4 regions of the Exiguobacterium sp. BRG2 genome follow, and region 1 is predicted to be linked to each of the others. Evidence: riboswitches for the same ligand, from Rfam matches in the RefSeq annotation. Region 1 holds a riboswitch; each other region holds the start of a gene.

Region 1 (3,105 bases):
CCACGATTGGGAAGCAACCGCCCGAGTGTCGCAAGCAATGTACTTTTCCCGGATCCATTTGCCCCGAGCAGCATCACCCATTCTCCTGTCTGCATGGAAAATGTCGCATCGGTCAACGGATATGGCGCTTTCGTCGATAATGCAGCGACGTGTAACAAAGAGCGCCCAGCTGTAGCGACAGCGGAAGGCACCTGAAGTCGCGCCGCTTGCGGTCCATCTATGGGTAACGTCTCTAAGGTATACGGATACAAAGAGGGAACGGAAATACCTTTCGTTTGAAGCTCTTTGTAATCCTGCGGGAACAGATCCCGTGGATCCGCCGTCGCAGTAATCGATCCGTCCTCAAGTAAGACGATTTGGTCGACGTACGGCAAACAGACATCAAGTTGGTGTTCAATCAAGACGATCGTTAAATCGTGTTCTTTTTGAATCCGAAAAATCAACGCCATCAGCTCATGTTGTCCGATTGGATCAATCTGAGCCGTTGGTTCATCGAGTAATAAGATCGTCGGCTCAAGTGCTAGGACCGCTGCGAGCGCGAGACGCTGTTTCATTCCTCCGGATAGACTCGCGATCGGTGTCGAGAAGGGGAGAGGGAGACCGACGAGTGCGAGTAAGCGTTCAATTCGTTCATCCATCTCCACGCGTGGAATCGAGCGATTTTCTAAACTAAAAGCGATTTCCCGTCCGATCGTCTCCATACAAAACTGTTCTTCTGGATTTTGGAACAGCACTCCGACCGAACCAGAGCGGGTAACAGTTCCAGTCTGTTCGACTTCAATCGTTTCCGGTGTCAGTCCGGCAAGGGCATGAAGTAATGTCGTCTTGCCACTCCCACTGCGACCAAGCAAAAGGGTCGTCCCGTGCTCGATCGTCAGCGATACATGATTGAGCACCGATTTCATCTGACCCGGATAGCGGATGCTAAGGTCGTCGACAGTAATCATGCGACGTCCCGTTTCGCTCGTCCTGCCGCAAACCCGTTCAAGACACCGGTCGCAACAAGGCGACGGACGAGAATTGCTGCAAGCAAGCCACCGAGTAATGCGCCGCTGATCAATTGTAAGCCAGTTGTCGCAAGCAACGTCGTCGTTGTGTAGTAACCGAATCCGTTCGCGATTAGACTATAAACGATGCTACCAATCGCGGCTCCGACACCCGATAACATCAAGGTCCATGTGTCATAACGACGGTAACGCGTCATCGCGAAGACGAGTTCCGCACCAAGTCCTTGGCAGACTCCGATCAGAAGAGCGGATAAACCAAAATGACTTCCCGTGAACAGTTCGACGGCTGCCGCGACGACTTCCGCAATTAAAGCGGCACCTGGCTTTTGAATGATTGCTGCGACGAGCGGACTCGCAATGATCCAGATACCAAACATCCAGTTGGCACCGACAGGTCCGAAGACCGCTGAGATCGGTAACCAGAGTGTTGACCAACCGAGATAGATGACGCCGCAAGCGACGGCGAGCATCATCATGACCATGATTTCTTTCATTTTCCAGTGTTGCATCAGATACGTCCTCCTTTGAATGGGGGAGACGCCAAAAAAGACCGCCCTCCGTAAAAAAGAGAGCGGTCCTCAGAAAAACTGCGCGCAGCAGGAGTCATTGGATGTGATCGCTCCACTTTCCTACGCTAGTATGAACTAGATCAGGTTCGAAGGGTCCGAAGTGAATCGTCTCAGCCAATTGGGCTCCCCTAGTGGATATGGTAATAGGTGATACGCTGTTCACTTTAGGCAATCCAGCGTCTGTTGTCAAGACATAAAAAAACGATACGCCGCAAAGGGCGTATCGTTAAACGACTTATTTGTTGTCTTCGTTCTCTTCCGCTGTTTCTTCTAAAGACGCTTCGTTGTCCTCGCCAGCTTCTGCTTGTCCCTCTGCTTCCTCGATTTCTTCAAGATCCTGCTCGAGTGTCGATTCGACGACAGCTGCGACTTGAATATCGCCTTCTGTAACGATGCGGAAATCTTTTTGCTCTGGAAGATCAGCTATAGAAATCGAATCGCCGATTTCGAGGTTCGTGACGTCGACTTCGACGTTCTCTGGTAATTTATCTGGTGTAGCGGCGACTGTTACTTTAAAGAGTGTTTGTGATAGGAAGCCGCCAACTTTTGCACCGGCTGCTTCACCAACGAGTACAACGTCTGCTTCGACTTCTGTTTCTTCATCCATTTTCACAGCGATGAATTCAACGTGATCGACGGTTGGTGTGAAGACATCCATATCACGGCGATTGATCAAGACGTTAATATTTTTACCGTCGAGTTTGAGTGAAATCAAGACGTTTTCACCGTTTTCTCGGACGATTTTAAGCAATTCTTTTTCTTCAAATGCGATTGGTGTACTTTCCACTTTGTAACCATACACGACGCCAAGAGCTTTTCCTTCATGACGCAATTGTTTACGGAGTGAGCGTGGACGTACCTCGCGTTTTTCGGCTGTTAAATTAACTGACATGTTCATTTCCCCCTTGAATTTGGTATAGCCCTCAAAAGGTAATGAATGTAGGAGCAGGACGAATCCTGAACAATATGAATCATGCTAAGACAATCGGTTTCAGACTCTAATGAATCTGACGCTTTCGTGACTTTGCATTTCTCTCCCAGGTCATTACGCTGATATTGAGAAACATGTGTGAGTAAGTCACCGGTTTGATGCGGTGCTAGTGATTTTATACCCCTATGTTTTAAATCCATAAACCTCTTTTTTTATCTTTTTGAAGTCGAAAGACCTCCAAACTGCTTGAAATCAGGGGTTGAGAGGTCTTTCATTTTTTTCATTCTTTATGGTGATTCGTTGATTTTCACGAACTAAAACATGAACGAGACGTTCAATTTGTCGCATCGTCGTCTGTCCCATCGTCGAAATTTGAAGCCACTGATTGTAAACGAGATAGTCGCTTTCGTACTGGACGTGATACCCCTGAATGCGCAGAGCGTCGCCTAAATCAGTTGCGGACGGATGAACGATCGTCAGTATTCCCGGCGCTTGTGCTTCTTGTTGTGCGAGGAGTTGGAATCCAGTTGCGCGGACGGCTTGTTCGAGATAGGTCATCTTGATTGCTGCTTGATTAAGATCGAGGGCATCAAGCGCT
Region 2 (3,105 bases), on a different contig from region 1:
GCAATCGAGCTGAAGAAGTCACTCAGACCATCAAATAATTTAGCGAAGAATCCTTTTGTCTCCTCGGACGTTGCAAACGCATGGATGTCTTGACCAGCATTTTTTAGTCCACTCTCGATTTGCCCCCAGTTGATGTTCGCTTGCTCCATTTGATTGAATAGATTCGTCAACCGATCCATCTGTGCATCAGACAGTTGGATGTTGTTGTTTTGAATGACTTGGACGATCAGGTTTTCGATCTCGACTTTTGTTTCCGGTTTTTGATTGGCGATTTCGGCCTTGATCTCATTCATCAAATCAGCGACTTTATCTGTCCCGACTGTCTTCCCGACGTCTGAAGTGACCGATAATTCTTGCTGTGCTAAATCTTTCCGTTCGTCACTCAGCTTGATTCCGGTCTCAGCCGAAGTTTGATCATAGGCTTTCATGATTCCTGTCAGTGCCGATGTTCCAGTCACTTTATAAGGAGAAGTGATCGTGATGTCGGCATCTTTGACACCTGCCGTGACGAGAGCGTTCAAGTACATATCCTTCGTCACCCACGTAATGTTTTCCGTCGCAACGGAAAGTCCGTCACCTTTTTCCATCAATTCGATTTTAGCGGATGAATACATGTTGCCACCTTTTTGCGACTGGGGAATGTTTTTCCCGAGATATTTTTCTTCGTCAGCAGAAGTGGCGATGATCGGCGTGATGCCTTCCGGTGCATTGAGACGGGAAAGCACCCAAGCCTTATCCTTTGCGCCGAGCGACTCCCCGAGAGTGACGATTGTTTTATCAACGACTTGCTCAGCGGATGCGGCTGTCGGAAGTAATAAAGCAGAAGCGATAACGGCTGACGCCATGATTTTTGTTGGTGTATGCATAATGAATTCCTCCAATTGTAAGTAACAGAATGAACTATAGTATCAGGTACTAAAATTAGTGTACGAGAACGAAAGAAGTTCGGAATCGGTCTGTAGATGGAGACGGCATCCGTCTTCTGACACTCCATAGTATAGCGAAAAGAGGACAACTTGACTTCCATTTTCAGCATGCTATAGTGAATTTGAATCGAATAATGACCACTAGGGGAGTCGGTAGACCGACTGAGACGAACGAAGACGTTCGGACCCTTTGAACCTGATTAAGTTCGTACTTACGGAGGGAAGTGGCGTCAAGTCTTGTTCTTCTTGCGCCATGCCCGTGTGTTTCGGGGTGGTGTTTTTTCGTATCATACTAAACGAGGAGGATGAGATCATGACATTCACACAAGAAATCAAACAAGCGGCACAAGCGTATTGGGATAGTAGTTTTACCCACCCATTCGTACAAGGAATCGGCGAGGGAACGTTACCGCTCTCGAAATTTCGGCATTACGTCATGCAGGATGCCTATTATTTAAAACACTTTGCGAAGATTCAAGCGAAGGCAGCGTCAAAAGCAGACGACTTCGCGACGATCGCGACACTTGCCGAGCATGCTACTTCGACTTACGAGGCAGAGTTGAGCTTACATCAATCATTTTTTGAGCCGCTCGGTATTACGGAAGCAGATCTTGAAGCATTTGAACCGGCACCGACAGCATATGCTTACGTCTCCCACATGCATCATGCGAGTGAAGGGACGCTTGGTGAGACGATTGCTGCCATCTTGCCATGTTACTGGTTGTATTATGAAGTTGGACAACAATTATTGACGTGTACACCGGATGAAAAAATCTATCAGCAATGGATCGACACATATAGTTCGGAATGGTTCAAAAAGGTCGTCTTTGAACAGATTGCACGGCTTGATGCGTTGGCGGAACAAGCAAGCTCGGCTGAACGAGAGCGGATGAAACGGCATTTCGTGACGAGCTGTTATTATGAGTTGCTGTTTTGGCATATGGGATGGACGGAAGAAACGTTTACGTCGATTTACGAGACGATTCCAGCACGGACGGTATCTTCTTAAACGAATAGATGGTAGAATTAGGTATATATCATAGTGAGAGTAGGGATCAAAATGGAAATCTTTATCATTTTGCTGATCATTATCGTTGCCTACGTTGTACAACGTATGCTTGGAAAAGCGAACGTTAGATTTGCTGGATATATCATCCCCCTTTTAGTGACGATGTATGGCACATATGCTACCATCTGGAATTTGAAGGTGACGTTCAAGTTTGAATTTAGCGTCGGTAGCTTCATTTCGACTGTCATAATGATTGTCATTTATGGACTGCTGATCTACTCACTTTACCGCGTCTACCATCGTGCGAAAGAAGAAGCGGAATATCCGTATCAAGCATTAAAAGACCGAGGCATCCTTTAAAGGGGGCTCGGTCTTTTGTGTATCATGTTCTCATTTTTTCCAGTTTTTAAAGCCATCACCGAATTCGAGATGCAGTTGATCGGTAAAGACACCGTTCTGAAAGACCGGCACATCAACCGGTAAAGTGCCTTGCGGTTTGAACGTTCCGAAAATTGCTCGAATACCAGCAGGGAGGTTCGGTCCCGCTGATTTCAGATTGCCTGCTTCAGAGTCCGGTCCGTTCGGATCCCCTTTAAAACCATAGACGAGGACGTGTGCCGGTGCGTCCGGTTGAACGGCGACATCGTATGGATTACGGAGACTGAGCAAGGCGGATGGTGTATTTGTTTGTTTCGCATACCGGAAGATTGAAGCTGGAATCGCTTGCTCTGGTGCAGTAGGCAGTAGTTTGGCACTCGTATTGACGTTTGAACCAACGATGATGTAATCTGCTGCATCGAGTTGTGCCCGTAGTGTCGGGTTTTGGTCGAGCGGTAGCGTAGTAGCCGAGTAATTCGCTGTCGTTACGTGCCAGTTCCGGTTCTTAGGCAGGGAAGCAATCGTCTTTTTCATGCTGTCCGTTTGATCCGTCGCAGGGGCGATCACAAGAACGTTTGCATTCTTTTTCGGCTTGAAGGGTAACGTCCGCTGATCATTTTTCAGGAGTGTGACCGCGGCTTCCGTCATCGCGCGTTCTTTTGCTTTATGTTCGGGACTACCGACGATTTGGTTCGCTTGCGCGAGTTTATCAGCTAAGGATGTCGTATCCGTCGTGCCATTCCATATTCCGCGTTCTGCCTTCAGCGTCAGGATCCGCTCGACCGATTGATC
Region 3 (3,105 bases), on a different contig from region 1:
CAGACATCGTTCGCTACGAAGAGATGTTGAAAAAACAAGAAGAACTACTCGGTGATCGTCTACGTGTCTTCCAAGAAAACGATGGAAACTCAATCAAATGGGAAGAAGTCATTTTTGGATCGAAGGATTTAGGTGATTTATTTAGTCGTGTCATGGCAGGGAAAAAAATCGCGGAGCAAGATGATAAAATGATTTCGGATTACATCGCAACCCAACAAAAGCTAGCGGAAGCAAAACAAGCGCTCGTTGAAAAAAAGACGAAGCAGGTTGAAGAGAAGAAAACATTAATCGAACAAAAAAAAGCGTTGAAAGTTCAAATGAAAGAACGCAGTGCTACGCTTAAAAAATTAAGAAAAGGTAAGACGAAGTTTACGACAGAACTTCTAGACGCGAAAGAACTACAAGCGACACTTGAAGCTCAAGAACGTGCGATTGCGGCAGCGAAGGCAGCAGCTAAAGTGGCGGCTGAAAGAGCAGCAGCCGAGAAAGCAGCAGCTGAAAAAGCCGCTAAAGCGAATGCTCAAGCAGCAAAACAAGCAGGTAAGAGTTCAGAATCACCTACTTCAGTTGCTTCACCCGTTGTTTCGAGCGGTGGGAAATTCGTTCGTCCATCTTCTGGTGGCGTATCACAAGGGTTTGGACCAGCAAGCGGTGCGAACGGCTATACGTTCCATAATGGTGTCGATTTCAGTGGTTCGGTCGGCTCACCAATCGTCGCAGCAGCAGCTGGAACGGTCATTACAGCTTCAGGTGGTGGGCCTTATGGAAATCACGTCATGATTTCTCACTTCCTTGACGGGAAAGTCTATACGACAGTCTACGCTCATATGAGTTCGTTATCTGTTCATGCAGGACAAACAGTTTCTCAAGGTCAGCAAGTTGGAACACTTGGTAGTACTGGGAATTCAACAGGACCACACTTGCATTTCGAACTACATGTCGGAGGCTATCAGTACAGTGCCTCTTCTCCTCTGAATGCAGTTAATCCATTAGCATATCTATAATTCAAAACGAGCTTCGGCTCGTTTTTTTCTTGCCGCTATGCTACAGTTAAGGCGAAATGAATACTTGAGCAACTAGGGGAGCTGGAGGAATCCGGCTGAGAGGAAAACCAATCTGTTTTCGACCCTATTACCTGAACTGGATAATACCAGCGTAGGAAAGTTGAGCCGAACGGATACCGAAATGGTTGGATAACGATTTCGTATAGCGTCGACTGCTTTTTTACAGCGGTCGACGCTTTTTTTGTCGGTAACAACTCCCTTACATTGCTCGATGGAAAGGTGAGAAAAATATGAAACATGTATTGACGATTGCGGGATCTGACTCCGGTGGTGGAGCTGGAATTCAGGCAGATTTAAAGACATTTTCAGCATTGGGCGTTTATGGGATGAGTGTTTTGACAGCGGTAACGGCTCAAAATACACTGGGCGTTCAAGCAGTAGAAGAGTTATCATCGGAAATCGTTGATGCCCAATTAGCTTCAATCTTTTCAGATATTCGTGTGGATGCTATCAAAATCGGTATGGTCTCGAATGCACAAACGATTCACGTCATTGCAACACATCTTCGCAAACAGACAGTTCCAATCATACTAGACCCTGTCATGGTCGCAAAAGGCGGGCATGCCCTATTGCGGACGGAGGCAGAGGAAGCACTAATCGCGGAGTTACTGCCACTTGCGACACTCGTCACACCAAATTTACCGGAAGCAGAGCGCTTAACAGGGCAATCAGTTACTAATCTAGAGGAGATGCGACTGGCGATGCATCAGTTGGCTATGAAGACTGGAGCTGTCTTGCTAAAAGGTGGACATCTACCGGGAGCTGCCACGGATTTATTATGGGACGGGCAAGAAGAATACCGTTTCACATCAGATCGGTTAGATAATCAACATACTCACGGAACAGGCTGTACCTTATCTGCAGCGATTGCGGCACGGATGGCACTTGGAGAAGCTTTACCGGACAGTGTACGTCAGGCCAAGAAGTATGTTACAGAGGCGATTCGTCATGGATTTGCTCTCGGACAAGGGATTGGACCGACACATCATTTTCATTCACTTTGGAGGGATTCACATGTTTACGACCATTCTTAAACACAAACCACTCATTCATCATTTGACGAACACAGTCACGATCAATGATTGCGCCAATGTCACACTTGCCGTTGGCGCATCTCCAGTCATGGCGGAGGATATTCGCGAAGTGGAAGAGATGGTTCGACTCGCGCAAGCTCTTGTCTTGAACATTGGAACAATTGATGCAGACATGCAAGCAGCTCAACGACTCGCCGCAAGCGAAGCGAGACGCTTGAACGTTCCGATCATCCTTGATCCAGTTGGAGCGGGAGCCACATCATTGCGTACGTCCTTTTCAAAAGAATTGAGTAGACTCGGATGTACGGTCGTTAAAGGAAATGCTTCAGAAATCAAGACATTGCTTGGGGAGAATGGACGAACAAAAGGAGTCGATGCTGCTAGTGATGAGATCATGGATCGAGAAATCATTCGTGCATTCGCTCGTAAACAAAAGTCCGTCATTGTCGTCACAGGTCCAATCGACTACATCACGGATGGCATGCGCGAAGTGGAACTACAAGTAGGTACGCCGCGTCTCGGAGACGTCACAGGTACGGGGTGTATGACAGCTTCTTTGATTGCGAGTTTTCTTGGTGCAGGATATTCTGCGTTTGAGGCAGCAGTCCACGGAACATTTATCATGGGAAAAGCAGGAGAACAGGCAGCATCAGAAAAAGGTCTAGGTAATTTCAAACGAGAGTTGTTCAATGCAATCAGTCTGATGACGGAGCAAGATTTGATGGAGGTGGTAGAACATGTCAATTGATTATTCCATTTATGCGGTGACAGATCGTCGATATCATCCGGGAGTTGCAATCGAAACGGTCGTTGAAGAAGCGATTTTAGGTGGTGCAACGATTATACAATTACGGGAAAAAACAGCGCAGGGAAAGGAATTCTTCGAACAGGCAGTCCGGTTAAAGAGACTGACGGATCGTCATGATGTTCCTTTGATTATCAATGACCGAATTGATATTGCGTTACTTGTCGGAGCTGGTTTGCATATCGGACAAGAAGATATTCCT
Region 4 (3,105 bases), on a different contig from region 1:
GAGAACGGTGGCGAAAATCAAGCACCACGACCGACTGAACTGCTGCTACATGCCGTTGCCGGCTGTACTGGAATCGACATCGTCTCGATTTTAGAGAAGATGCGCTTGACGATCACTCATTTCGAAATGGATATCGAAGGGGAACGGGCAGAGGATCATCCGCGGCGCTTTACGTCGATCTCGATTCATTACCGGCTTGAAGGTGATCTCCCGGAAGATAAGGTCCGTCGTGCCATCTCGTTATCAAAAGATAAATACTGTTCGGTCTCGCAATCCTTGAACGCTGAGATTTCCGTCTATTATTCCATCAATGGTGTCCGGAGCGAGGATCCTTTGTGAAGAAAGTAGTACTGATCGGTTGCCTGTTGCTTGCAGGGTGTGCGCAGGAGACGACGGAACCAACGAAACCATCACAACCAGCAACGAAGCAACCGACGGAGGCGAAGAAATCAAAGCCTGAGCCGACAAAGGAAGAACGACAACAAGCACGATTAAAGCAGCAACTTGAAGCGATGTCGACGTCAGAAAAGATCGATCAATTGCTCTATATCGGAGTTGCCGGCACGGAACTTTCAGCAGCTGACCGGAAATTGTTGCAGACGCATGCGATCGGTGGGGTCTTACTGCTTGGTGGGAATATTACGTCAGAAGATCAACTCTTGACGTTCACGCGTGCCATTCAAGAAACGAACCAAAAACCGTATGCCTTCGTCGGGGTTGATGAAGAGGGCGGACGGGTCAGCCGGGTACCGGATCAACGATTACGTCTCCCGACGAGTCAACGGATGGCGCAAGGTGCAGATGCTGCAAAAATGGAAGATGTCGGACGTACGCTCGGTCACCTGTCACGATTTTATGGGTTCAACATGGACTTCGCACCGGTCCTTGACGTCAATAGCAATCCGAACAATCCAATCATCGGCGACCGTGCGTTAAGTGCTGATCCGAAGACCGTCGCGACTCTCGGTACGGCCCTGATGCATGGGATGCAAGAGACGGGAACGATTCCGGTCGTCAAACATTTTCCCGGTCACGGCAATACGAGTGTCGATTCCCATGTCGGTTTGCCGAAAGTGACAGCATCAAAGGAAGAACTGAAGCGAACGGAACTGTTACCGTTCCAAGAAGCGATTCAAGAGGGCGCCGAGATGGTGATGGTCGCCCATATTCTCTATCCCGCGTATGACGATCAAAATCCATCTTCGCTCTCGAAGCCGATCTTGACTGACCTCTTGCGTCAACAACTCGGATTCAAGGGTGTCATCATCACGGATGACCTTGTCATGGGGGCGATCACGAAACGATATGGTCTCGCGGAAGCGGCACGCCAGGCACTTGTCAATGGAGCTGATATGGCGATGTTTTCGGAAGCAGGTGCCTATCCGAAGGTCCACACCGAAGTGATGCAAGCCGTTAAAGAAAAAACGCTGACGCCTGCGATGCTCGATGCTAAAGTGATGCGGATCTTAAAGCTGAAGCAGACCTATGCCGACAGCCAGAAGCAACAGCGACCGACGAAATCGGAGCTTATTCAGCAAGTGGAAGCGCTCAACTAGGACTAGCGAAGTAAAGCAACTCATGCTAGACTAATGGGGCAAGCCAATTAAACACGAAAAGACACTAGGGGAGTCTCCCAGCAGACTGAGACGGAAGTATCCGGACCCTTTGAACCTGATCTAGTTCGTACTAGCGGAGGGAAGTGGCTCGAAACCTTAGATATCCTTAGCGCTTTAGCGCATTTTCGGACCACTCCCTTCAACATCGGGAGTGGTCCTTTTTCGTATCGAAAGGAAGAACATGATGCGTTTACATCTGATTTCGACGGGATCCATCAATCCACGCGATGGAGTGGAAACCTTTCAATCGCTTCAACCATATACGGATCAGCTTCATCTTCGAGAACCGAATTTGTCGGCAGCAGAATTGCTAGAACTGATTGACGCGCTCCTTGCGAAAGGGTATTCGCCTAATCAATTAACCGTTCATGACCGGGTCGACGTCGCCCATGTCGCTGGTATCGGTGTGCAGTTGACTCGACGATCCTTACGCGTCGGCGATGTAAGGCGTCACTTTCCGAATCTTATCATCGGGAAATCCGTCCACTCTCTGGCAGAAGCACTTGCAGCGGAAGCGGAAGGAGCCGATCGATTGCTGTACGGTCATATTTATCCGACAGCGTCGAAACCAAACGTGCCACCGCGAGGGATCGATGCCTTGAAGCAAGTTGTCACTTTCACGACGAAACCAGTCATCGCAATCGGCGGGATCACTCCTGATCGCATTCCTGAGATCGCAGTGACCGGTGCAAGCGGAATCGCCGTCTTATCCGGTATTCTCGGTCAAGCGGACCCGCATGCTGCCATTCAGCGTTATCAGGGGGTACGGGTATGACGGATCACATCATCATCGGTTGTGGAGTCATCGGTTTGACGCTTGCTTACAGTCTCGCTTGTCAGAACGAATCCGTTCTTGTCCTTGATCGCGGAACATGCGGACAAGGGACGAGTCGGGCGGCTGCCGGAATGCTTGCGACGGACATCGAGCTGAGAGAAGAATTGCATACACTTGCCGCGCGAAGTCGCCGTCTGTATCCGTTACTTGCGCGACGCCTCACGCGCGAGACCGGGATCGATTGTGGCTACCGGGAACAACCATTTTTATTGAAACGAAATGGGCAAGAATACTTATTTCCATCGGTCGGTCAAATCGATCCGCGACGACTAACGACTGCATTGATGCATGCCTTACGAAATCGTGGGATACCAATCGAAGAACAGGTGGACGTCACGCGAATCGAGGAGAGTAATGATTTCATTAGGGTTGAGTCGAACACGGGAACGTGGACGGGACGAACGGTGACGGTTGCTGCCGGACGCGGGTCCCAAGCCTTGCTCGATACAGCTGGTATTTCGATAGCGACGCACGGTGTCAAAGGGGAATGTCTGGCGGTCCGTCTCGCGGGTCAGCCGTTACGCTCGATCCTGTTTGATGACGACGTCTACCTCGTACCGAAAGCGGACGGACGGATATTGATCGGTGCGACCGAACTACCGCACGACGAGACGATCGGTGTTAGTGTCGCAGGAGTCACGTCACTGCTTCAAG

What was found. A riboswitch is a leader RNA that binds a small molecule or an ion and turns the genes downstream of it on or off. The one in region 1 is predicted to bind thiamine pyrophosphate.
Region 2: it holds a riboswitch for thiamine pyrophosphate, as region 1 does, so the genes downstream of both, tenA (thiaminase II) here and Q9R23_RS08265 (ECF transporter S component) in region 1, are expected to answer to the same signal.
Region 3: it holds a riboswitch for thiamine pyrophosphate, as region 1 does, so the genes downstream of both, thiD (bifunctional hydroxymethylpyrimidine kinase/phosphomethylpyrimidine kinase) here and Q9R23_RS08265 (ECF transporter S component) in region 1, are expected to answer to the same signal.
Region 4: it holds a riboswitch for thiamine pyrophosphate, as region 1 does, so the genes downstream of both, Q9R23_RS02615 (thiamine phosphate synthase) here and Q9R23_RS08265 (ECF transporter S component) in region 1, are expected to answer to the same signal.

Annotation. Positions count from the first base shown of each region.
Region 1 is NZ_JAUZUW010000005.1:35,887-38,991, forward strand. It holds gene Q9R23_RS08260 (ABC transporter ATP-binding protein) at 1-947, opposite strand, end outside; gene Q9R23_RS08265 (ECF transporter S component) at 944-1,516, opposite strand; TPP riboswitch at 1,617-1,716, opposite strand; gene Q9R23_RS08270 (50S ribosomal protein L25/general stress protein Ctc) at 1,812-2,468, opposite strand; gene Q9R23_RS08275 (GNAT family N-acetyltransferase) at 2,760-3,105, opposite strand, start outside.
Region 2 is NZ_JAUZUW010000001.1:281,814-284,918, forward strand. It holds gene Q9R23_RS01435 (DUF1002 domain-containing protein) at 1-866, opposite strand, end outside; TPP riboswitch at 1,060-1,166, shown strand; gene tenA (thiaminase II) at 1,240-1,935, shown strand; gene Q9R23_RS01445 (hypothetical protein) at 1,987-2,295, shown strand; gene Q9R23_RS01450 (glycoside hydrolase family 3 protein) at 2,326-3,105, opposite strand, start outside.
Region 3 is NZ_JAUZUW010000007.1:118,631-121,735, reverse strand. It holds gene Q9R23_RS10770 (murein hydrolase activator EnvC family protein) at 1-1,004, shown strand, start outside; TPP riboswitch at 1,069-1,179, shown strand; gene thiD (bifunctional hydroxymethylpyrimidine kinase/phosphomethylpyrimidine kinase) at 1,295-2,098, shown strand; gene thiM (hydroxyethylthiazole kinase) at 2,079-2,846, shown strand; gene thiE (thiamine phosphate synthase) at 2,836-3,105, shown strand, end outside.
Region 4 is NZ_JAUZUW010000001.1:510,907-514,011, forward strand. It holds gene Q9R23_RS02605 (OsmC family protein) at 1-339, shown strand, start outside; gene nagZ (beta-N-acetylhexosaminidase) at 336-1,556, shown strand; TPP riboswitch at 1,613-1,715, shown strand; gene Q9R23_RS02615 (thiamine phosphate synthase) at 1,801-2,391, shown strand; gene Q9R23_RS02620 (FAD-dependent oxidoreductase) at 2,388-3,105, shown strand, end outside.